Regions from separate parts of the Telluria sp. ZB2R32 genome, predicted to be linked through region 2. Evidence: predicted binding sites of a transcription regulator. Region 2 holds the regulator's gene; the other holds the start of a gene.
What was found. The regulator NrdR, encoded in region 2, represses ribonucleotide reductase genes. The targets are predictions, from matches to a motif close to CACNANATNTNGTG.
Positions count from the first base shown of each region.

Region 1: the regulator NrdR is predicted to act here: its motif matches at 6,911-6,924, upstream of AC56LG_RS07690 (ribonucleoside-diphosphate reductase subunit alpha).

Region 1 covers NZ_JCASIG010000002.1:611,053-620,667, forward strand. Annotated here, with positions in the region: gene AC56LG_RS07675 (YggT family protein) at 1-8, opposite strand, end outside; gene AC56LG_RS07680 (hypothetical protein) at 90-1,787, opposite strand; gene AC56LG_RS07685 (ribonucleotide-diphosphate reductase subunit beta) at 2,571-3,683, opposite strand; gene AC56LG_RS07690 (ribonucleoside-diphosphate reductase subunit alpha) at 3,759-6,677, opposite strand; gene AC56LG_RS07695 (sigma-54-dependent transcriptional regulator) at 7,359-8,813, opposite strand; gene AC56LG_RS07700 (sensor histidine kinase) at 8,810-9,615, opposite strand, start outside.
Region 2 covers NZ_JCASIG010000001.1:192,398-202,012, reverse strand. Annotated here, with positions in the region: gene tolA (cell envelope integrity protein TolA) at 1-832, opposite strand, end outside; gene AC56LG_RS00905 (biopolymer transporter ExbD) at 869-1,300, opposite strand; gene tolQ (protein TolQ) at 1,317-2,000, opposite strand; gene ybgC (tol-pal system-associated acyl-CoA thioesterase) at 2,026-2,430, opposite strand; gene AC56LG_RS00890 (SDR family oxidoreductase) at 2,813-3,559, opposite strand; ZMP/ZTP riboswitch at 3,698-3,806, shown strand; gene glyA (serine hydroxymethyltransferase) at 3,908-5,155, shown strand; gene nrdR (transcriptional regulator NrdR) at 5,252-5,710, shown strand; gene pilV (type IV pilus modification protein PilV) at 5,826-6,377, shown strand; gene AC56LG_RS00870 (PilW family protein) at 6,374-7,312, shown strand; gene AC56LG_RS00865 (pilus assembly protein) at 7,320-7,952, shown strand; gene AC56LG_RS00860 (type IV pilin protein) at 7,989-8,429, shown strand; gene AC56LG_RS00855 (GspH/FimT family pseudopilin) at 8,426-8,977, shown strand; gene ribD (bifunctional diaminohydroxyphosphoribosylaminopyrimidine deaminase/5-amino-6-(5-phosphoribosylamino)uracil reductase RibD) at 8,994-9,615, shown strand, end outside.

The sequences.
Region 1 (9,615 bases), on a different contig from region 2:
ATGGGCACGACAACTCCTTGAGATAAAAAAAACCGCTGTGTGACAGTTTCACACAGCGGTATTTTGCCCTAAGCGGGCCTGGCCTGGCGTTATGGACGGCTGCTGGTCGGGAACGGCCATGCGGCCGCCGGCGCCAGCACGGTCTTGGCGGCTGGTGCGGGTGCTGCCGGCTTGGCTTCCGCCTTGGCGTCGGCGCCTGCCTGGGCTTCGCCCTTGGCTTCCGCCTTGGTAGCCGGCTTCTTCGCCGCAGCCTTCTTCGCTGCAGGCTTGGTCGACTTGGCTGCCGGCTTGGCCGCGGCTGCCGGCTTCCCTTCCGCTTCTGGCTGGGCTTCCGCTTTGGCCGCCGATGCTTCCGGCTGCGCTTCGGCTTTCGCTTCCGGCTGGGCTTCGGCCTTGGCTTCCGGCTGGGCTTCGGCTTTTGCTTCCGGCTGGGCTTCGGCTTTCATGGCCTCTGGCTGCGCTTCGGCCTTGGCTGACTTGGCTGCCGGCTTGGTAGCGGCCTTCTTTGCAGCCGCGCCCTTGGTCGCAGCAGGTGCCGCGGACTTGGCAGCGGTGCTCTTGGTCGCCGCCGGCTTGGCTTGCGCCTTGGCGGCGGTCCTGGTGGCAGCAGCCTTGGCTGGCGATGGGGTGGCAGTCTTGGCGGCTGACTTGGCCGGCGCCGGCGTGGCACTCTTGGCAGCGGCTTTGGCGGGCGTCTTGGCGGGCGTCTTAGCAGACGCCCCCCCCTTGGCTGCGCTCTTGGCAGCGGATTTGGCCGGTGCTTTGGCTGCAGTCTTGGTCGCCGTCTTGGCCGGGGTCTTGGCAGCAGTCTTCACCGGTGCTTTGGCTGCAGTCTTGGCGGGCGTCTTGGCAGCGCTCTTGGCCGGCGTTTGCGCCGCGCCTTTCGACGCCGACTTGGCAGGCGCCTTGGTTGCGGTTTTCGCTTCCGACTTGGCCGGCGATTTGGTTGTCGCAGCTTTTGCTACCGGCTTGGCAGCCGACTTGGCTGCGCTCTTGGCGGCTGGCTTTGCAGCCGATTTAGCGGCCGATTTTGCAGCCGTTTTAGCGGCTGGCTTGGCTGCTGTCGTCGTCTTGGCCGCTGGCTTGGCAGCGGCGGTTTTCTTCGCGGCTGGCTTGGCTGCCGACTTGGTGGCGGCGGCTTTCGCTACCGGCTTGGCTGCAGCTTTGGTGGCGGTCTTCTTGGCGGCTGGCTTGGCAGCGGCTTTGGCGGCGCTCTTCGCAGGTGCCTTGGCTACGGTCGACTTGGCTGCGGACTTCTTGGCCGCTGGTTTGGCTGCCGGCTTGGTTGCGGTGGCTTTCGCTGCGGGTTTAGCGGCAGCTTTCTTTGCAGCTGGTTTAGCAGCCGGTTTAGCAGCGGCTTTGGCGGCTGGCTTGGCAGCGGCTTTGGCGGCTGGCTTGGCAGCGGTTTTGGCGGCCGGCTTTGCAGCTGGCTTGGCAGCAGCTTTCGCCGGCGCCTTCGATGCAGCCTTGGCTGCCGGCTTTGCAGCCGGCTTTGCAGCCGGTTTTGCAGCCGGTTTTGCTGCAGTCTTCGCTGCCGGTTTGGCCGCAGCCTTCGCTGCAGGCTTTGTAGCCGGCTTGGCGGCCGGCTTGGCGGCGGCTTTGGTGGCCGTCTTTGCAGGCGTCGCCTTTGCCGCGCTCTTCGCGGCCGACTTGGCGGCTGGCTTCTCCGCTGCGCCAGCCTTGGCGGTGGCTTTAGTGGCGGCGGTTTTGGTGGCCGCTTTGGTGGCCGTCTTGGTGGCAGCCTTGGCCGCCGGTTTTGCTGCTGATTTCTTGGTTGCTGTTGCCATTTCGTTCTCCTAATCTGCGATGAGAAAATACGCTACAAGGTTGAAACCCGTCCGTCCGGATGGCCAGGCGGGTTATTCATCGGCATAAACCGTATGGTTATTGCCAATGAATCCGGCACCAGCTGAACTGCTGCAACTCCTCACGATTGCAGCGCTTCAGCCAACGACGTCGGGACACCTGCTCTTGACTCAGATGCGCTTTCACATCGCTGCCCGCGCGGGCACGAAAAGAAAAAGCCGCCATGCCTGAACACGATCAGGCAGTGCGGCTTGTTCTTTTCGTTACGCGTATGTGCATGCTGGCTTGAATCAGCGTCCCATTACGGAAGTTCCGACCGGTGGGCGGCGCGTGTCGTGCACGCTCGCTTTCGCTGCCGGGACTCCCTCGATTCGATCGGTTTTCTTTGTCCGCGCGCATGCAAAAAGATCCATGTTCACGTTTTGACAAATTCAATCACGTAAAGTACACGAAAACCTTGTCACTTCGCAACCCGCGCACGAGTAAATTCGATTCTTCACTACGACTACAACAAATCGCAGGCCGGAACCAATGGCAAATGTGAAGAAGTGCATTTCGAAGCGCGCCTGATTCCATCAGGGCTGCTTCAATGTGCGCCGGCGCCGCGGCCCGTGATCGGCTGCGGCGCATCGACCAGCATGCACCCATCGCCCGCCAGCTGTTTTGACCTTCGGCGGGGTCATATGTGCCGCAAGCCGCCGCCCATGAAAAAAGCCCGATGATCGCTCATCGGGCTTTCGGTATCCATACAAGACCGCCTGGAATCAATCCCAGTTCAGCGCACCACCGGTCTGGTACTCCGTCACGCGCGTCTCGAAGAAGTTACGTTCCTTCTTCAGGTCGATCATTTCGCTCATCCATGGGAATGGATTTTCCTCGGCCGGGAACAGCGGATCGAGGCCGATCTGCACCGCGCGGCGGTTGGCGATGAAGCGCAGGTAGCCCTTGAACATGGTGGCGTTCAGGCCCAGCACGCCGCGTGGCATGGTGTCTTCGGCGTAGCGGTATTCGAGTTCGACCGCTTCCAGGAACAGCGCTTTCAGTTCGTCCTTGAAGGCCGACGTCCACAGCAGCGGGTTTTCCATCTTGATCGTGTTGATCAGGTCGATGCCGAAGTTCACGTGCATCGACTCGTCGCGCAGGATGTACTGGTACTGCTCGGCGGCGCCGGTCATCTTGTTCTGGCGACCGAGCGCCAGGATCTGGGTGAAGCCGACGTAGAAGAACAGGCCTTCCATCAGGCAGGCGAAGACGATGATCGACTTCAGCAGCGTCTGGTCGGTTTCCAGCGTGCCGGTCTTGAAGTCAGGGTCGGTCAGGACGTTGATGTGCGGGATCAGGAACTGGTCCTTGTCGTGGATCGACGGGATCTCGTTGTAAGCGTTGAAGATCTCGCGCTCGTCCAGGCCGAGCGACTCGACGATGTACTGGTAGGCGTGGGTGTGGATCGCCTCCTCGAAGGCCTGGCGCAGCAGGTACTGGCGGCATTCCGGTGCCGTGATGTGGCGGTAGGTGCCCAGCACGATGTTGTTGGCGGCCAGCGAGTCGGCGGTGACGAAGAAGCCTAGGTTGCGCTTCACCAGGCGGCGCTCGTCTTCCGACAGGCCGTTCGGGCTCTTCCACAGCTCGATGTCGCGCTGCATGTTCACCTCCTGCGGCATCCAGTGGTTGGCGCAGCCGGCCAGGTACTTGTCCCAGGCCCACTTGTACTTGAACGGCACCAGCTGGTTGACGTCGGTCTTGCCGTTGATGATGCGCTTGTCGTCGGCGTTGACGCGCTTGGCGACTTCGGCGGCGGGGGCGCTTTCGGTGTTACCCGCGGCGAGCGCCGGGTTCACGGCCGGCGCGCTGGTTGGTTCATCGTCCCATGACAGCATGATTTGTTCCTCTTGAATTCTGTGACAGCAGCGCCCGGCGCGCAGGCCGGGCGTGAAATTAATTAACTAAGCAGCTTATTGGCAGGCTTCGCATTCATCGAAACCGGCATCGCCCGGACGCAGGTAGCACGCCGCGCCATCCGCCTCCGGGGCGCTGGCCGCAGGCGCAGCAGCCGGAGCTGCCGGCGCCGCATGACCGGCCGCCAGGCCGCCCGAGACCGGCACCGCGTTCAGCGCGCCGGTGCGGGTGGTCGACTTCTCCATGTGCGTCGCCGCGATGGTGCGCAGGTAGTAGGTCGTCTTCAGGCCGCGCAGCCAGGCCAGCTTGTAGGTCTCGTCCAGCTTCTTGCCCGAGGCGCCGGCCATGTAGATGTTCAGCGACTGCGCCTGGTCGATCCACTTCTGGCGGCGCGATGCCTGCTCGACCAGCCACTTCGGCTCGACCTCAAATGCGGTGGCGTAGATGTCGCGCAGGTCTTGCGGCACGCGGTCGATCTTGCTCAGCGAACCGTCGAAATACTTCAGGTCGGCGATCATGACTTCGTCCCACAGGTCGCGTGCCTTCAGGTCGCGCACCAGGTACGAGTTGATCTCGGTGAATTCGCCCGACAGGTTCGACTTCACGTACAGGTTCTGGAAGGTCGGTTCGATGCAGGCCGAGACGCCGATGATGTTCGAAATCGTCGCGGTCGGGGCGATCGCCACGCAGTTCGAGTTACGCATGCCGAATTGCTTGATACGCTCGCGCACCACGCTCCAGTCCATCGATTCGCTGGTGTCCTGCTCGAGGTAGCCGCCGCGTTCTTCCGCCAGCAGCTTGATCGAGTCCTGCGGCAGGATGCCGCGGTCCCACAGCGAACCGGCATATGACTCGTAGCGGCCACGCTCTTCGGCCAGCTCGGTCGAGGCCAGGTAGGCGAAGTAGCAGACGGCTTCCATCGAACGGTCGGCGAACTGCACTGCCTGTTCCGAAGCGAACGGTACGCGCATCATGTGCAGGCAATCCTGGTGACCCATGATGCCCATGCCGACCGGACGGTGGCGCAGGTTCGAATTGCGCGCCTTTTCCACGGCGTAGTAGTTGATGTCGATGACGTTATCCAGCATGCGCATCGCCGTGCGGATCGTCTTCTGCAGCTTCACGTGATCCAGGCCATCGCCCTTCATGTGCTGCGGCAGGTTGATCGAGCCCAGGTTGCAGACCGCGATTTCGTCGGCGCTGGTGTTCAGGGTGATCTCGGTGCACAGGTTCGACGAGTGCACGACGCCGATGTGCTGCTGCGGCGAACGGATGTTGCATGGATCCTTGAACGTGATCCATGGGTGGCCGGTTTCGAACAGCATCGACAGCATCTTGCGCCACAGGTCGAGCGCTTCGATCTTTTTGAAGACCAGCATCTCGCCGCGCTCGGCCTTGGCTTCATAGGCCAGGTAGGCTTGTTCGAAGGCTTTACCCACCAGGTCGTGCAGGTCCGGCGTTTCGCTCGGAGTGAACAGGGTCCAGTGGCCCTTTTCCATCACGCGCTTCATGAACAGGTCGGGAATCCAGTTCGCCGTGTTCATGTCGTGGGTGCGGCGGCGGTCGTCGCCGGTGTTCTTGCGCAGGTCGAGGAATTCCTCGATGTCCATGTGCCAGGTTTCCAGGTAGGCGCAGACCGCGCCCTTGCGCTTGCCGCCCTGGTTCACGGCGACAGCGGTGTCGTTGACCACTTTCAGGAACGGCACCACGCCTTGCGACTTGCCGTTGGTGCCCTTGATGCGCGAACCGAGCGCACGCACCGGGGTCCAGTCGTTACCGAGGCCGCCGGCGAACTTCGAGAGCAGCGCGTTTTCCTTGATGGCATCGTAGATGCCTTCCAGGTCGTCGCCGACGGTCGTCAGGTAGCACGACGACAGCTGCGAGCGGCGCGTGCCCGAGTTGAACAGGGTCGGGGTCGAGCTCATGAAGTCGAACGACGAGAGCAGGTTGTAGAACTCGATCGCGCGCGCTTCGCGGTCCGCTTCGCGCAAGGCCAGGCCCATGGCGACGCGCATGTAGAAGGCCTGCGGCATTTCGATGCGGGTGTCGCGCACGTGCAGGAAGTAGCGATCGTACAGGGTCTGCAGGCCGATGTAGCCGAATTGCAGGTCGCGGTCGGCGACGATGGCTTTCGCCAGGCGCTCGAGGTCGTAGTTGCCGAGTTCGGCGTCGAGCAGTTCGTTCTCGATGCCTTTCGCCACGTACTGCGGGAAGTAGGTGAGGTATTCGGCAGCGGCGCGTGCTTGCGGGACTTCCTTGCCGAAGACTTCCTTGCGGATCGTGTGCAGCAGGATGCGCGCGGTGACCTGGCTGTAGGCCGGGTCGGTTTCCATCAGCGCGCGTGCGGCCAGGATGGCGGACTTGTGCAGTTCTTCGACCGGCACGCCGTCGTACAGGTTGCGCAGGGTTTCGGCGACGATCGCATCGGCGTCGACGTGCTTTTCCAGGCCGGCGCAGGCGGCGTTCACCAGCGCGTGCACGTCATTGACGTCGAGCGGCAGGCGCTGGCCGTTGTCGACCACATGAATTTGGGGAGCCTGCGGGGCCGAGGTACCCGCAGCCTCTTTGGCGGCGCGGCGCTCTTCCATCTGCTTGGCGCGGTACAGGACGTAAGCGCGCGCGACATCGTGTTCGCCCGAGCGCATCAAGGACAGTTCCACCTGGTCCTGCACATCTTCGATGTGGAAGGTGCCGCCGTTCGGCTGGCGGCGCATCAGGGCGGCGACCACGTTGTTGGTCAGCTCTTCCACCAGCTCGCGGATGCGCGCCGAGACGGCGCCCTGGCCACCGGCGACCGCCAGGAAGGCCTTGGTCATGGCGACCGAGATTTTATTCGGCTCGAACGGCACGACCGCGCCGTTGCGGCGCAGGATGCGGTAGTCGGCGCGCGCGGCCAGTTCGGCGGCGTTCTTGGCGCCGGCAGCCGCTCCTGGGGCCGCTTGCGGGTGGATGGAAATGTCTTGTGAAGTCTGCATGGGGCCTCCAGGAAGGGCAGTCGGGCTGCCGCCTAAAATGGTCGAAACGTTGGTCGAGCGCCCGCGGGGCGGGCAGCCAGTAAATTAACTAAAAATCAAGAAGCAAAACGGACTCTGCCAACTGCTGATCTCCAGGCTGGACAAGGGTATTGCCGTTGGGTTTATCGGGTTTGAAGCAAAGACGACTTTGCTGCCGTGCTGCAATGATTGTCTTTAATGCTTGAGTCTGCTACCACTAGATCTAGTGGCGTAGTTTGACAATGGACTAATTGTAGTACTTGGCTGCGCCAAGCCGCAAGAGATTAAATTTCCAGTTTTGTGCGCTTTTCATGCGAACGACTCTTGACAGCGCGCTGTTGGACGTTGAATGGGCGCTCGCCAGTAAGTGAGTACTAACCTGCTGCCTAAAGCTTGTTCAGCGCTCGGCGGAGCTGCCCAATCGCAGTGCAGCGCGCACCGTTTTGCACTGGCGAAAAGGCAACGCTTTTTGACAAGTTCAGGGTTGAGGCGACACAAGACCGGGTGCTGCGGGGACCGGTTCGCAGACGCGCGCGTCGTAGTTCCAGCGCCCGCCCCGGTCGAGGCAGCTGTCGATGCGGAAGAATCCACCCGACCAATCGACCACCGCAAGAGCCGCTGCAAGGGCGGCGATCGCCGCAACAATCCGCGCGGCGCGGCGCATCAATTCTCCGGCGCCTGGATATCCAGTTTCTGCATCTGGTAGCGCAGCTGGCGCACGCTGATGCCGAGCAGGCTGGCGGTCTTGGTGCGGTTGAACTGGGTCTGCTGCAGCGCGCGGCCGATGATGTCGCGCTCGACCTGTTCCAGGTAGGCCGGCAGGTTGCTCGGCAATGCAGCCGGCCCCAGCCCCACTGGCTCGGCTACGGCCGGCGCTGCAACCGATGCTGCGGCCAGCGGCGCTTCAGGAGGCGGTGTCGCCACGACTGGCGCCGCCGGCGCCACTTCAGGCCGCGCCGTCTCCGCCAGGCGCGCCGCCTTCAGCGACAGATCGTCGACCTGGATCACCCCGTCGTCGGCAAACGCCAGCGCGCGTTCCAGCACGTTTTCCAGTTCGCGCACATTGCCGGGGAAGGAATACGCCCGCAGCGCTTCCAGCACGCCCGGCCCGAGCGTCGCACGGCTGGCGCCCGCTCCCGCCAGGCGCGCCAGGATGGCGCCGGTCAGCACCGGCAAGTCATCCAGCCGCTCGCGCAGCGGCGGCAGCGCCAGTTCGATCACGTTCAGGCGATAGAACAGATCCTGTCTGAACACCCCGGTTTCGACGCACTTCGCCAGATCCTTGTGGGTGGCGCTGATGATGCGCACGTCGACCGGTTCCTCGTTGGTGGCGCCGATCTTGCGCACGCGCCGTTCCTGGATCGCGCGCAGCAATTTGACCTGCATCGACAGCGGCAAGTCCGCCACCTCGTCGAGCATCAGGGTGCCGCCGTTGGCCGCCTGGAAGAAGCCGTCGCGCTCCTCTCCTGCCCCGGTAAACGCGCCCTTGCGGTGACCGAAGAATTCCGACTCCATCAGATTTTCCGGAATCGCACCGCAGTTGACTGCCACGAACGGTTTATTGGCGCGCGAACTCCGGGCATGGATTTCGCGCGCGGCCAGTTCCTTGCCGGCGCCGGACTCGCCGGTAATCGCAATCGGCGCCATCGAGCGCGCCAGGCGCCCGATCTGGGCGCGCAGCGCCTGCATCGCCTGCGAATCGCCGATCAGGCGCGAACCGCTGCCCTGCCCGCCGTTTTGGGTCGCCTTGGTATCGGACAGCTTCAGCGCCGAGCGCACCATCACACGCAGTTCGTCGAGCACCACCGGCTTCGATACATAATCGAAGGCGCCGGCTTTCAGCGCCACCACCGCGTTGTCGGCGCTGCCGTAGGCGGTGATCACGGCGATCGGGGTCTTGGAGGTGCTGGACACTTCGCGCACCAGTTCCAGCCCGAGGCCGTCGGGCAGGCGCATGTCGGTCAGCACCAGGTGGTAGCTGTTGTCCGCGACGTAGCGGCGCGCTTCGCGCAGCGTCGCCGCGCAGTCGACGTCGAGACCCATTTTCAGCAGCGTGATCTCGAGCAGTTCGCGCAGGTCGGCTTCGTCGTCGACGACTAAAATCCGGGGTGAACTCATGCGTTGCTCTCCTGGGCGAAGGTGATGACGAAGCGGCCGCTGGCCTGGCGCGCACCCGCGGCCGCCGTGTCGAAGCGCGAGTCGAAACGTGGGTCGAAACGTGGGTCGAAACGTGACTCGTAATCGAGTTTAGCGCCGTTGTTCAGGCACAGCTCGCGCGCCAGGTACAGCCCCAGGCCCGTGCCCTTGCTGGACGTCGTATAAAACGGCTCGAACAGGTGCGCGCGCACTTCGGGCGTGATGCCGGGGCCGTCGTCCTGCACGTGCAGTTCCAGCGTGCCGAACGCGTCCAGTTCGGGCCAGATGCGGATGCTCGACGGCTGGCGGCTGGCATAGCGGATCGCATTGCCGAGCAAATTGACCAGCACTTCGCGCAGGTGCAGCGCATCGAAACGCACCTCGATGGCGCCGGCGCCGCCCAGCCACACCATCTCGTCCGGCAAGCCCTGGGTTTCGCAGAATTCGGCTTTCAATTCGAGCAGGAATGGCGCCAGCTGCACCGGTTCCGCATACGGCTGGGCTTTCCTCGACAGCTGCAGGATGTCTTCCACCATGCGGTTCACACGCGCCACATTGTCGCCGATGATTTTCAGCAGCCGCACCTCGGCCTTGCCGTGCAGGTCTTCGGCCAGCAGGGCCGTGGCGTGGCCAATCGCCGACAGGGGATTCCTCACCTCGTGTGCGATGCTGGCCGTCAGGCGCCCCATCGAGGCCAGTTTCAGTTGCTGCGCCTGGTTTTCGATGGCGCTGACGTCCTGCAGGAAGATCACGCTGCGCCCAAGCATGCCGCCCGCGGCCGCCA
Region 2 (9,615 bases):
CTTTCGGATTGCCCGGCACATCGGTGCTGCCGGCGAAGGTCGTGTTGCTCTTGATGAGCGCCGTGATCCGCGCGACGTAACCGGCGTCGATCTTCGGCGCGCTCGACTTCTGCGCACTGCCGCTGGTGCCGGCGGCGCCGGTGATGCGATTGAGTTCGGCTTCGCGCAGCTTGTCGAGCTTGGCCTGTTCGGCGGCTTCGGCTTTCGCCTTGGCGGCTTTTTCGGCGGCCAGTTTCTTCTTGTCGGCGGCGGCCTTTTCGGCGGCGAGCTTTTTCTCGGCTTCTTCCTTCTTTGCGAGTTCCTTCTTCTCGAGGTCCTTCTTCTCGCGTTCCTTTTGTTCGGCGAGCTTCTGGTCGGCGGCTTTCTTGTCGGCCAGTTCCTTGGCCTTCAACTCTTCGCGTTCCTTCTTCTCGGCCAGTTCGCGCTCACGCTCCTTCTTTTCCAGCAGCTCGCGCTCGCGCTCTTTCTTCTGCTCGGCCAGCTTCTTCTCGCGTTCGAGATTGATGTCCGGCGGCGCCGGTTTCACCGGTTCCGGCTCGGCCACTTTCGGCGTCGGCGGTGGCGGCGTCGGGGCAGGGGTCGGCTCCGGTTGCGGTTCGGGTTCGCGCACTTCGGGCGGCGCCGGTGGCGGCAGCGCCGGTGCGGCGGCCGACTCGACCTTCATGTCCCAGACTTCCGCTTCGACCGCGGGCGGGGTCGGGTTCTGCCAGCTGATGCCAATCCACAGGAACGCCAGCAGCAGGGCGTGCACCGCCAGCGCCAGCGCGATGGCGGGCAGGCGGTTCGGTTCCGGCGGCAGTGTGTATTGGGCGCCGTGGGTGGCTGGCTTCATTGGTGACTTTATTTACTTACTGATCTTGCTGATCATTTACTGGGTTGCGAGACCGACGCGGCTGATCCCCAGCTTCTTCGATTCGGAAATCAATTCGATCACGTCGGCGTACTTGCTCTCGCGGTCGCCGGCGATCATCACCGGGTAGTCCGGATTGGTGTCGTGCAGTTCGCGCAGGCGCGCCAGCAGGGCGCGGCGGTCCGGCATCGTCTCCGCAGCCACCGTTTCCTTGCCGCTCACGCCGATCGCCAGCGTGGCGTCCGGTTTGACGGTGATGTGGATATAGGTGTCCGGCGGCAGCGACGATTTTTCGGCGCTCGGCAGGTTGACCACGTTGGGCGTCACGTTGGCCGGCACCGCCATGAAGATGATGAGCAGCACCAGCATCACGTCGATGTAGGGCACGACGTTGATCTCGGACTTCAGTTTGCTGCGGCGTCCGCCGCGCATGCTGCTGGAAAAGGCCATGATGGAATCCTCCGGATCAGCGCGACTGGCGCTGCAGGATGTTCGAGAATTCCTCGACGAAGCTCTCGAAGCGGGTCGCGAGACGGTCGATGTCGTGCGTGAAGCGGTTGTAGGCGACGACGGCCGGGATCGCGGCGAACAGGCCGATCGCGGTGGCGATCAGCGCTTCGGCGATGCCGGGCGCAACCACGGCCAGGGTCGCCTGCTGCACGCTGGCGAGGCCGCGGAAGGCGTTCATGATGCCCCAGACGGTGCCGAGCAGGCCGATGTAGGGAGAGACGGAACCGACCGACGCCAGGAAGTTCAGGTGCAGGTCGAGGCCGTCGAGTTCGCGCTGGAAGGCGGCGCGCATGGCGCGGCGCGAGCCGTCGAGCACGGCGCCCATGTCGAGCGCGTCGCGCGAGGCCTGCTTGCCCTTGATGAATTCACCCATGCCGGCTTCGAAAATGCGCGCCAGGGGACCGCTCTGGTCGCGCTGGGCCGAAGCCGACTGGTGCAGGGTATGCAGGTTGCCGCCGGCCCAGAAGCTGCGTTCGAACTGCTCGGTCTGGCGGCGCGCGGCGCGGATGGCGAACAGTTTGCGGAAGATGTACGACCAGCTGACCACGGACAGCACGAGCAGCAACAGCATGATGAGCTGCACGATCAGGTGCGCGTTGCTGATAAGAGCCAGGAAGGAGAGGTCGTGGGTTGGTGTCATCGGGTTTGAAATATTGTTGAATGGATCAGGCGGCACGCATTTTATCAGCGACGTCGCCGGGGAGCGAGCGCGGACGGACGGTGGCGATGTCGACACAGCCGACTTTCACGCTCGCTTCCACGAGCAGCGCATCGCCCTTATAGGCTTTTTGGGCGAACTGGACCGAGGCGCGGCCGAGCTTTTCGACCGTCAGCGTCAGGGTGAGTTCGTCGTCGAGGCGGGCAGGGGCGTGGTAATCGATGTTCGCGTTCTTGACGACGAATGCGGCGCCTTCGCGCTCGATCAGGCTTTGCTGGTCAACGCCGGCGGCGCGCAACCATTCGGTGCGCGCGCGTTCAAAAAACTTCAGGTAGTTCGCGTAAAACACGATACCGCCCGCGTCCGTATCTTCGTAATAGACCCGTACTGTCCAGGTAAAAGGCGAAGGCATCTTCTCTGCCATAAGTGATAATCGGAAACATTTTACGCTAAGGCGTATATGTACGCTAGCAGACACACCAGCTGGGGCAGCGCAACTGGGGCGGGCTCGGTTGAAATGCTGTCAACGCGCGTAGTAGACGAGAGCGGACGCTGTCAGGACAACAACTGTAACACTTTCTCACAATTATCGAAGGTGGGGCGCACGCGGGTGTATGCATGTGCAATTGCCTGCGATGCAGTTGCCTTTGCAGGGTGGGCACTTGTGCCCACGCGGTTGCTTCGGCGGCGCCGATATCAGATTTATGGTTCGCAGCGGCTGCAAGTCGGCCTCGAATGCATCGATGTCGCAAGCGTCGTACCGCGTGGGCACGAGTGCCCCACCCGACAAAACCTTAGACGCGCTTGATGTTGAACGGCGCAAAGCCCTGGCACGTCGGCATCATCTCGATGCTGTTGACGTTGATATGCGCCGGCAGCGTCGCGATCCAGTAGGCGGTCTCGGCGATATCCTTGGCCGTCAGCGGCGTCGTGCCTTCGTACACTTTTGCTGCCGCCTCGTCGTTGCCCTTGAAGCGCACGTTCGAGAACTCGGTGCCGCCGCACAGGCCCGGCGCCAGGTTGGTGGCGCGCACGCCGGTGCCGACCAGGTCGGCGCGCAGGTTCAGGGTGAACTGCTCGACGAAGGCCTTGGTTGCGCCGTAGACGTTCCCGCCTGGGTAAGGGTAGTGGCCGGCCACGGAGCCGAGGTTGATCACCAGGCCGCTGCCGCGCCCGACCATCGCCGGGAGGACAGCGCGCGTCATCGTCACCAGGCCCTTGCAGTTGGTGGCGATCATGGTTTCCCAGTCGTCCAGGGGCGCTTCGTGCGCCGGCGCGGTGCCGAGCGCGAGGCCGGCGTTGTTGATCAGCACGTCGATCTGGCGCCAGGATTGCGGCAGCATCGCCAGCGCTTCCTCGATCGAGGCCTTGTCGGTCACGTCCATCTCGACCGGCAGGGCGGACTCGCCCAGTTCGGCAGCCAGGGCGTCGAGGCGGTCCATGCGGCGCGCCGCCATCACGACCTGGTGACCGTTGCGAACGAAAGTGCGCGCCATTTCGGCGCCGAATCCGGCGGAGGCGCCGGTGATGAAAACGATCATGGTGGAAGTCCTCGGGTGGAAGTAGCTTCAGGATTGTAGCCGAAATGACCATCTTGCCAGACAGCCGATGGCCGTTGCCGGTCTGCCCGGGCTTTCCTTGCCCTGAGCCGACAGTTCACATACAATCTCCAGTCCATTTATGTCTCACGTAACTGGCGAAAAACTATAACGTCCACGGCGTTACAGGAAAGGTGGATACCCACCGGGGAACGTGAGACTTCATCCGCCGTTCGCCTGGGCAGCCGACAATGGTCGCGTGCGTTGCATCGTGGCCGGCTGCATTCCGGGCCGCCTGCCGATCCAACACTGCCGTTGTCCGGTTTTCCTTTATCGATTGGAGTTTTGTTCATGTTTGCAAAAGATCACACGCTGGCCAAGGTCGACCCGGAACTGTGGGCCGCCATTCAGAAGGAAAACACCCGTCAGCAAGATCACATCGAGCTGATCGCGTCCGAGAACTACACCTCGCCGGCCGTGATGGAAGCGCAGGGTTCCCAGCTCACGAATAAATATGCCGAAGGCTATCCGGGCAAGCGCTACTACGGCGGCTGCGAATACGTCGACGTCGCCGAGCAGCTGGCGATCGACCGCGTCAAGGAACTGTTCGGCGCGGAAGCGGCCAACGTGCAGGCCAACTCGGGTTCGCAGGCGAACCAGGGCGTGTTCTTCGCCATGCTCAAACCTGGCGACACCATCATGGGCATGTCGCTGGCCGAAGGCGGCCACCTGACCCACGGCATGGCGCTGAACATGTCGGGTAAATGGTTCAACGTCATTTCCTATGGCTTGACCGAGCAGGAAGACATCGATTACGAAGCCATGGAACGCCTGGCGCGCGAACACAAGCCGAAGATGATCATCGCCGGCGCATCGGCATTCGCGCTGCGCATCGACTTCGAGCGCTTCGCCAGGGTCGCCAAGGAAGTCGGCGCCTACTTCATGGTCGACATGGCCCACTACGCCGGCCTGATCGCCGCCGGCGAATACCCGAATCCGGTGCCGTACGCCGACTTCGTCACCTCGACCACCCATAAATCGCTGCGCGGCCCGCGCGGCGGCATCATCCTGATGAAGGCCGAGTTCGAAAAGCAGATCAATTCGGCGATTTTCCCCGGCATCCAGGGCGGTCCGCTGATGCACGTTATCGCCGGCAAGGCCGTCGCCTTCAAGGAAGCGCTGTCGCCTGAATTCAAGGCTTACCAGCAGCAAGTCGTCAAGAACGCCAAGGCCCTGGCCGACGCCTTGATCGCACGCGGCCTGCGTATCGTGTCGGGCCGTACCGAAGCCCACGTGATGCTGGTCGACCTGCGCGCGAAAGGCCTCACCGGCAAGGAAGCGGAAGCCATCCTCGGCCAGGCGCACATGACCTGCAACAAGAACGGCATCCCGAACGACCCGCAAAAGCCGTTCGTGACCTCGGGCATCCGCCTGGGCAGCCCGGCGTTTACGACGCGCGGCTTCAAGGAAGAAGACGCAACCAAAGTCGGCCACCTGATCGCCGACGTGCTCGACAATCCGCACGACGCCGCGACCATCGAGCGCGTCAAGGCGGAAGTCAAGGTGCTGACCGACAAGTACCCAGTGTACGCGGCGTAATCGTCATTTCACTGCAAACGTAGTAGAGTTCAGGAACGGCGCGCTCCATCACCAGCCGCGCCGTTCCTTTTGCATCACCAGCACCATCGGCGCCCCATGAAATGTCCGTTCTGCCAGCATGAAGACACCCAGGTCCTCGATACGCGCGTATCCGAGGAAGGCGACGCCATCCGCCGCCGGCGCCGCTGCGTGCAATGCGACAAGCGCTTCACCACCTACGAACGCATCGAACTGTCGATGCCGATCATCGTCAAGAAAAACGGCAGCCGCACCGAATTTGCCAGCAGCAAACTGCGCGGCAGCCTGATGCTGGCCCTGCGCAAGCGCCCGGTTTCGGCCGAAGCCATCGACGCCGCGGTCGCCTCGATCCAGGAAAAGCTGCTCACCAGCGGCCGCCGCGAAGTCGATACCGGCTATGTCGGCGAACTGGTGATGCAGGAGCTCAAGCGCCTGGACGAAATCGCCTACATCCGCTTTGCCTCCGTCTATAAAGACTTCAAGGATCTCGCAGAGTTCCAGCAGGCTTTGGTGGAAGTGGGCCACTCCCGCAAGTAGATCAAGCCTGATTGCACCGCCTGCGCACGCTTGAGCGAGCGCAGAGGTGTGCCTTGAGGCACTGATAACTTCTCGGTTCCGCGCGAAATGACGCGCCTGACTGTGGAGGTGTTCCTTGCTGCGTCGTCGCTCGAGCGGTTTCACGCTCATCGAGGTGCTCGTTGCCATGTTCGTGCTGGCGCTCGGCGTCGTCGGCGCGGCAAGCACGCAGGTAGCCAGCGCGCGCCTGCGCCAGCAGGCCGCACTCGAATCCGAAGCCGTGCAGTTGGCCGCCTCGCTCGGTGCGCGCATGCGCGTCAACGCCGCCCGGATGGCGCTGCCCGACGGCGCCAATCCCTACCTCCAGTTCGACTACGATGCCGCCGCCGGCGCACCCGCCGCGCCGCCGCTGCAATGCTTCGGCAGCGCCGACTGCGACCCGGCGCAACTGGCCGCCTACGATCTGTTCGAGGCGGCGCGCAGCGTGCATGCCGCCTTTCCCGGCGGGCGCATCGCGGTCTGCCGCGACAGCGGCGGCTGGAATGCCGCCTTGCAGGCCTTTGAATGGGCTTGCAGCGGCGGCGCCGGAGCACCTGTTGTCGTCAAGCTGGGCTGGCGCCTGCCGACCAGGGCGGGCACGCCGGCGCCGCCATTCACGCCGCTGGTCACCATGGTGGTGGCGGGATGAAGCCGCGCCGTTCGCGCCTGCCCCAAGGCGGCATGACCCTGGCCGAACTGCTGGTCGCGCTCGCGCTCGGCCTGGGCGTGCTGCTGGCCGGCGGCGTGCTGATGATCGGCGCCAACAAATCCTATGTCGCGCATGAAGACGCGGCGGCCATCGATGACGGCGGACGCTATGCGCTGGCGCTGATCGGGCGCGCCGTCAGGCAGGGTGCCTTCATCGACTGGGAACGCCTGGGCGGAGCGGCGCCCGCCAACGATTTGCCGGCGCCGCTCGCAGGCCTCGACAACCGTTCCCTCGTCAAGACGGGCAGCGGCATCGACAACCCGTTGGAAACGGCGATCAACGGCAGCGACGTGCTGGCGGTGCGCTACCCCGGCGCCGGCGCGGCACCCGACGGCGACGGCAGCGTGACCGACTGCGCCGGCTTCCCCGTGCACGAGGCGGAGGAGGGCTGGAGCATCTTCTATGTCGCCCGCAATGGCGATGGTCTGGCCGAGTTGCGCTGCAAGTACCGCGGCGCCAGCAACTGGAGCGCGGACGCGGTGGTGGCCGGCGTCGACGGCTTCCAGGTGCTGTATGGCCTCGACACCGACACGCCGCCTGATGGCACGCCGAACCGCTACGTGAACGCCGGCGCACTGGCCGCGCTCGATGCCGCCTTGCCGCTGACAGGCGGAAGCCAGGCGGAACTCAACGCAAAGACCTGGTGGAAGCGCATCGCCAGCGTGCAGGTGGCGCTGCTGCTGCACGGGGAACGTCCCTCGGCCGCGCCTGTACAACCGGCTGCTTATGCGCTGTTCGGCCCGGACTACGCTGTGGCGCAGGCGGGATCGGATCCCGGCGTCCTGCTGACGGCGGCGGACCTGCGAGGTACCGGGCCGGCACCTTCGCGCCGGCTGTTCACGGCCGTGTTCGCAGTTGGCGCGGCCCAGCCCTGAGCCGGCCATGCGACACATTCATTCGGAGCGCTCCGAGCGCGGCGCGGCGCTCGTGACCATGCTGGTCCTGATGCTGGCGATGCTGATGATGTCGCTGTCGGCGGCGCGCGCCGCGCTGGCCGGCGCCAAATCGGCGCGCTACGAACGCGACCGCCAGGTGGCCCATGCGGCGGCCGAGGCGGCGCTGATCGATGCCGAGCGTGACATCGACGGCGCGGCCGGTCCGACCTCGCCGCGGACCGCGATTTTTGCCACGCTGGATGCGAACGCGTTCGACGAGCGCTGCGGCGGCCAGGCCGAAAAGGAAGGCCTGTGCAAGACGGCGGTCGGCGCTGCGCCGCCGGTGTGGCAAGCGGCCGACCTGGCGGGCATGGCTGGCGTCGAGTATGGCCGCTTCAGCGGGCGCACGTTGCCAACCGGGGCCGGCACCTTGCCGGCGGCGGCGCCGCGCTACCTGGTCGAACTGCTGGCGGGCACCCAGCCGCTGTTTCGCATCACCGCGCTCGGCGTCGGCGCCGACCCGAATACCGTCGTCGTCCTGCAGAGCCATTACCGGCGCGCCGCCGACGGCCAGCCCGGCAAGCGCCTGGGCTGGCGCGAGATTGCCAACTGGCCCGAACTGCATCGCGCCGCGTCCTGAACCCCGTATTGGAAAAACAACCATTGGAGAACAACCATGTCGCGCATGCGCGGTTTTACCCTGATCGAAGTGATGGTCGTGCTCCTCATCCTGTCGGTACTGGCCGGCATTGCATACCCTGGCTATGCCGGCTACCTGGCCAAGGCCCGGCGCATGGAAGGCAAGGTCGCCCTGATCACCGCGATGCAGCAGCAAGAACAGCACCACGCGCTGCACCACACCTATGTCGCCTTTTCGCGGACGGCGCCGGTGGACGGACTGCCCTGGTGGTCGGGGAATGCGGCCGCCACCAGCGCCTATGAGCTCGAGGCGCAAGCCTGTCCGGACAGCGATCTGCGCGACTGCGTGCAGTTGCGCGCCCGTCCCGGCACGGCGAACGTCGACGCCCGTTTTGCCGACCCCGAATGTGGCGCACTCACCTTGCGCAGCACGGGCGAGCAGGGCGCCAGCGGCGAGTCGGAACGCTGCTGGCCATGAAGGCCCAGCGTGCATTTTCGCTGACCGAACTGTTGATCGTGACCGCGGTGGCTGCCGTGCTGCTGGCCGTCGCCGCGCCCGACCTCGGCGCACTGCTGCGCGCCCAGCAGCTGCGCACGGCCACCAACGACCTGTTCGGCGCGATCGGCATGGCGCGGGCGCAGGCGATCGCGCGCAACGAGCGCGTCATCCTGACCCCGCGCGATGGGGCCGGCGTCGACTGGGCGCAGGGCTGGACCGTGTTCGTCGACCGCGACGGCGATGGCGCACCGGGCCCGGCCGACGCCATCCTCGCCGTGCACGAGGCCCTGCCGAGCGGCTTCGATACCGTCTTCTCCTTCACCAGTCCTGCAGCCCCGTATTACATCGCCTACAATGGCGCCGGGCGCAGCTGCAGCGCCGCCAACAGCGGCGCGGCGCGCTGGGGCACGCTGTCGCTGTTTCACGGCGGCGCCATCCGCCGTATTAAAATCAACATGCTGGGCCGGGCGCGCGCCTGCAATCCCGCGCGCGACGACAATTGCGACGGCGCCGAAGCACCGGATTAAAGCTATCAAGAACACTGTGCAGATCACGAACGATACCGAAGGCATGGCGCTGGCCCTGGAATGGGCCGCCAAAGGCATGTATATCACCGCGCCCAACCCGCGCGTGGGCTGCGTGATCGTGAAGGGTGGCGAGGTGATCGGCGCGGGCCACACCCAGCCGGCCGGCCAGGACCATGCCGAGATCCAGGCCCTGCGCGACGCGGCCGCACGCGGCAACGACGTGCGCGGGGCGACGGCCTACGTCACCCTCGAACCCTGCAGCCACTACGGCCGCACCCCGCCATGCTCGAATGCGCTGATCGAAGCGGGTTTCAAGCGCGTGGTGGCGGCGATGGGCGACCCGAATCCGCTGGTGGCCGGGCGCGGCATGGCGCAGCTGGAAGCGGCCGGCATCGACACCGCATCCGGCCTGCTGGCCGATGAGGCGCATGAGCTGAACATCGGCTTCTTCTCGCGCATGCGCAGGCAGCGTCCCTGGGTGCGCCTGAAAACGGCGGCCAGCCTGGACGGCATGACGGCGCTCGAGAATGGCGAAAGCCAGTGGATCACGGGGCCGGAGGCACGCCAGGACGGCCATGCCTGGCGCGCGCGCGCCTGCGTGATCCTGACCGGCATCGGCACCGTCAAGGCGGACGATC